DNA from 2 places in the Minwuia sp. genome. Region 1 is predicted to be linked to the other one. Evidence: riboswitches for the same ligand, from Rfam matches in the RefSeq annotation. Region 1 holds a riboswitch; the other holds the start of a gene.
The links. Region 1 has a riboswitch for cobalamin ahead of ACMVY4_RS07170 (HupE/UreJ family protein). Riboswitches for the same ligand answer to the same signal wherever they lie in the genome.
Positions count from the first base shown of each region.

Region 2: another riboswitch for cobalamin. It lies ahead of ACMVY4_RS11605 (HupE/UreJ family protein); the one in region 1 lies ahead of ACMVY4_RS07170 (HupE/UreJ family protein).

Region 1 covers NZ_CP180352.1:1,507,937-1,510,388, forward strand. Annotated here, with positions in the region: gene ACMVY4_RS07165 (hypothetical protein) at 1-228, opposite strand, end outside; cobalamin riboswitch at 818-1,032, shown strand; gene ACMVY4_RS07170 (HupE/UreJ family protein) at 1,069-1,731, shown strand; gene ACMVY4_RS07175 (copper resistance protein B) at 1,816-2,452, opposite strand, start outside.
Region 2 covers NZ_CP180352.1:2,396,903-2,399,354, reverse strand. Annotated here, with positions in the region: gene cobW (cobalamin biosynthesis protein CobW) at 1-693, opposite strand, end outside; gene ACMVY4_RS11605 (HupE/UreJ family protein) at 776-1,411, opposite strand; cobalamin riboswitch at 1,447-1,665, opposite strand; gene ACMVY4_RS11600 (SDR family oxidoreductase) at 1,732-2,436, opposite strand.

The DNA.
Region 1 (2,452 bases):
GGGGATGATGCTCAGGCAAAGATCCCAGAGCAGGTAGAACATCACCCAGAGGGCGACGCCGAGGAGGAAGGTCTTCAGGGTGCCTGCCAAACCCTGCATGGAGGCATTGGCAAGCATCAGGACGCCCTCGACCGAGATGTAGGCGCTGAAGCTGCAAAGGATGACGAGCGCGCAGGTGATGAGCACGCCTTTCCCGCTCGTCAGCATGTCAAAGGGGGTGTGGACCATGATGGTCTCCAGTTCCGTTTGCGGAAGTGGGACCTATAGCTCCAGTTCAGATATCGGCCGGGGATGTGGCGGCGGAATTTCATTTCCGCCCGAACGGTGGCAGAATCAGATAACGGCGAAATTGCCGGAAATCAGTGGCGGGTCATCCGAAATTCACAGACCCCTTGAGCACAATATATAGCGGCAGAACAATCCGCTTCGCGCAAGCTGTGCGTGGTAATACCACGCCGCTTGACTGCGGCCGCTACGCGGTCCTCGGCAAGGGGCTCTCCGTTGCACTCGCCGCCCCGTTGCATCCCGCTGGGCTGTTGGCGCTGGGGCGCCGTTTCAAGAATTCGGTCCTGCTACCGCCAAATGACCAACATATCCTTCAAACACTTGCAAATTGTCCCGCTGACACCGGCAACGGAGTGCGGGTTTCAAATCGTCTGGTCGGCAGACAGCTAGTTGGATGTTGCGAGGTCGGTGACGCATTTTTCTTGTGTGCGATGAAAATCAGTTGTGCTTCGGAAAGACTATGAACCCATCGGAAGCGGCCCTGAAAGCTGTTCATTTCGAAAAGAACCGCCTTGCATAAACAAAGCCTTTCTGGGGCGGTCGAGCGAGTGGTTCCGTCAGACCGAACAGAACGGCGGATGAAAAGGGAACATGGTGCGGCGTACCCATCAGGGACCAACTCCATGGCTGCCCCCGCAACTGTAAGCGTGTGGTGTCACCCGACAATGCCACTGGATCATTCTGGGAAGGCAAGGGTTGAATTGAAGCACGCAAGCCAGGAGACCTGCCACTGGAACAATGTCCTCAAACACCGTCGGGTGAGACGGAATCAGGAGTAAGAACATGAGCAATCGTATCGTCCGGTATAGCTGTGCGGTTAGCGCACTGTTGGTGCCCGGAACCGCATTCGCGCATCATCCGCTGGCAGGCGCGCCAATGGAAAGCTTCGCAGACGGCCTTCTGTCCGGCATCGGCCATCCGCTACTCGGTTTTGACCATCTCTTCTTTGTTGTCGCAGTTGGCGTCGCGGCTCTGTTTTCGGCGCGCCGTGTTGCAGCGCCTGCGGCCTATATCGCGGCAATGCTGATCGGTTGCCTTGCAATGTCGATGAATTTCGGGCTTCCGGCCAAGGAGCTGGTGATTGCTCTTTCGCTGGTCGTTGTCGGTGGTGCCCTGTTGCGCGGCAAGGCGCTCGCGACCCTGCCCGCTGTACTGCTGTTCGCGGGTTTCGGCCTGTTCCACGGTTCTGCGTTTGGCGACACGATTGCGTCGCAGGAAGCAGCCATGGGTGCACAGGTTCTTGTTGGCTACCTCATCGGTCTCGGCGTGATTCAGTTGGCGATTGTGCTGGGTACTGGATTGCTGTTCGAGCGGATCGTCAAGGTCGCTGAGGCCGGCGATGTGAAAGCTCGCATTGCCGGCGCGATGGTGGCCGGAGCAGGTGCTTTCCTGGTTCTCGAAAACCTGGAAGGCGTCGCCTTCTCAATGCTGGGGCTTGCTGCCTAAGCACATGGCGATTGGCTGGCGCGCGTAACCTGACGGGCCAGCCAATCGCGCAATTGCGGTAGTGACTGCGATCTTACCCTCGCTTCAGAAGATGAAGCGTGCGCCGATCACGAAGAACACCGTGCCGGCTTCTTCACCGTTGGCTCTGGCCAAGTCCGCTGTTGCCCCGAACTTGCGTTCGTAGTGAACACCGACGTAGGGCGAGATGAGACGATCAACGAGGTCGTAACTCAGCCGTCCACCGACTTCGAGCGTAGGCCCGAAAGCGCCATTGCCCACAGCGGGATCGTCCGCGAACGGAATGTCCAGTTCGATGCTGGGCACGAAGATGATCCGATTGGTGATCAGACCCTCATACTCAACCTCGAACCGGGCCGAAGGGTTGTCCGAGATAAACAAATCCGCATCGACCTCGAACCACTGTTTTGTCAGGCCGTGGAGACCGATCACGCCATGTAGTCGGTCAGGTCCTTCCGGCGTATCAAGCCGCAAGCCCACCACAGCATCGAAGAAGTCTGTAACAGGCGTCTGCAACCGGAATTGATTCTCCAGCGTTTCGAAGCTGTCTTCCGCTGTCGCGTATTCAGCCTCGCTGCGCATGACGAATTTCAACTCATCCTTGCCCACGAAGGCATCGAAATCCCAGGCAAAGACATCCGAACCCTCATCGATACGATACTCAGCCTGTTCGACTTGAATGCCCCAGACAATCGGCTCAGCC
Region 2 (2,452 bases), 890 kb from region 1:
ATCGGCCTCGGCGCCGATGCCCAGCCCGATCAGCGCCGAGGGCGGCACGTCGCCATGACTGGCCCTGATCACCTTCACGCCGTCGCGCATGTCGGGTTTGATCTGCGCCATCACACGCTCGATGCCGTCCTCGGCCAGCAGATCGGCCTTGCTCAGCACGACGATGTCCGCGCAGCCGAGCTGGTCCTCGAACAGTTCCGAGATCGGCGTTTCGTGATCCAGCATCTCGTCCGCCGAGCGCTGGGCGTCCAGCGCCGCCTCGTCATGGGCGAAGCGGCCCTCGGCCACGGCCGCGCCGTCAACCACCGTCACGACGCCGTCGACCGTCACACGGGTGCGGATATCGGGCCAGTTGAAGGCCTTCACCAGCGGCTGCGGCAGCGCCAGCCCCGAAGTCTCGATGACGATGTGGTCGGGCCGGTCGGGGCGCTCCAGCAGCGCGGTCATGGTCGGCACGAAGTCGTCGGCCACCGTGCAGCAGATGCAGCCATTCGCCAGTTCGACCACGTCCTCCTCGCGGCAGGTCTCCTCGCCGCAGCCCTTCAGCACTTCGCCATCGACGCCGAGGTCTCCGAACTCGTTGATGATCAGCGCGATGCGCTTGCCGTTGGCGTTCTGCAGCAGATTGCGAATGAGCGTCGTCTTGCCCGCGCCGAGAAAGCCCGTGACGACAGTCGCCGGAATCCTGGACATGCCAGCCTCCGTGAAATGGGAAACAGGGTGGTCCGGCCCACGCTGGACCGGACCGTCAATTGTTCGTGGCGCGCCCGGGCGATCAGCCCAGGATCATGCCCTCGACATTCTCGAACAGGAACGCGAAGCCGACGCCGGCGATCAGGGCGCCCGCGATGCGCGGCTGCAGCGCCTTCGTGTCCGCCGCCCGCCACACCAGCGTCACCAGCGCCATGGCGCCGAGCGCGATGGCGTACTGGGTCATGGCGAAGCTGGCGAGATAGGCGACCAGCGGGGTCGTCTCTGCGCCGATGATTGCACCGCCATAGGCAAAGCCGTGGAACAGGCCCGCAACGCCGAAGAAGGCCATCTGCGGCAGTGCGGCCATGCGGCGGCCCGACAGGATGAACGCGCCCAGCGCGACCACCGAGGCGGAAATGAAGAGCTCCGGCAGCGGCAGCATGACGCCGGCCACGTGCAGCATGCAGCCCGCCATGGTCGCAATGACGAAAACAGCCGGCGTGAAGAAACGGTAGGCGGAGAACGCCGCCACCAGGCCGACAGCCAGGATGAAGGCGAAATGATCGATGCCGATCATTGGGTGTCCGACGCCGGACAGAAAGCCGTGCCAGAAGGTTTCCGGCGTGCCGCCGCCCAGCGGGTGATGCGCCTGGGCCGCGGTCGCGGTCAGGGTGATAACGGCAGCGCCGAGGCCGGCGCGGTTGAAAATGCGGTTCATGTCTTGCTCCCTCTCCGCCCCACCGGCGGATAAACGGTTTCCCTCATTGCAGCGGCAGGTTTCCTGGCTCGCGTCTCGGCCGGACCGCCCCGCCTTCCCGAACCTTGCGGCCAGTGGCGTGATGGGGCGTCCTCGACGCTTACAGTTGCGGGGGCAGCCACGGAGTTGGTCCCTGATGGGTACGCCGCACCGTGTTCCCTTGTTACACCGCCTGCCCGTTCGGACACGGCGGAACCGCTGCAAGACGTCATCGTGGCGAATGCGGCTGGAGTTGGCAAGCGTTTCAGCGTCCTGCCGCGTCGCGGCGGGGACAGAGCCCGTCAGGAAAGCAGCCAGCCACCGTCGACATCGACCGTCGTGCCGGTGACGAAGTCGTTCTGCACCAGGAACACGATGGCCTGCGCCACTTCCTCGGGCCGGCCGGCGCGCGGGATCAGGTGGTTCTTCGTGGCGTTGGCGTACATCTTCGCACGCTCCTCGCCCTGCAGCGGCACCATGGGCGTATCGATCTGGCCCGGCGCGACGGTGTTGATGCGCTTCGGCGCGATCTCGCGGGCGACGATACGGACGAACTGCTCCACCGCGCCGCCGACCGAGCCGATGGCGATCTGGCCGGGCTTGGCGTTCCGCGCCGGCGTGCCGCTGACCAGCACGATGGCGCCATCGTCAGGCAGATGTTCCGTGCCGAAGCGGACGACGTTGGTGTAGCCCCAGAGCTTGTCGAAGGACTTGCGGTAGCCGTCCATGTCCATCGACAGGAACGGGCCAACGGCGCGGTCGCCGCCGGTCGCGGCGCTGATCAGAATGTGGAAGGGCGCGTGGTCGGCGAAGAGCTTCTGCAGCGCCGCCTCGTCGCGGACGTCGCACTGCGCCAGCGTGATGCCGGCAGGCACATCGCCGGCCCGGTCCGGATTGCGGCTGACCGCGATCACGTTCGCGCCCTGCTCTGCGAGCATCTTCGATGTCGCCAGCCCGATGCCCGAGGTCCCCCCGAACACGATCGCCTTCTTGCCCTTGATGTCCATTGCCATCTCCCCCCGG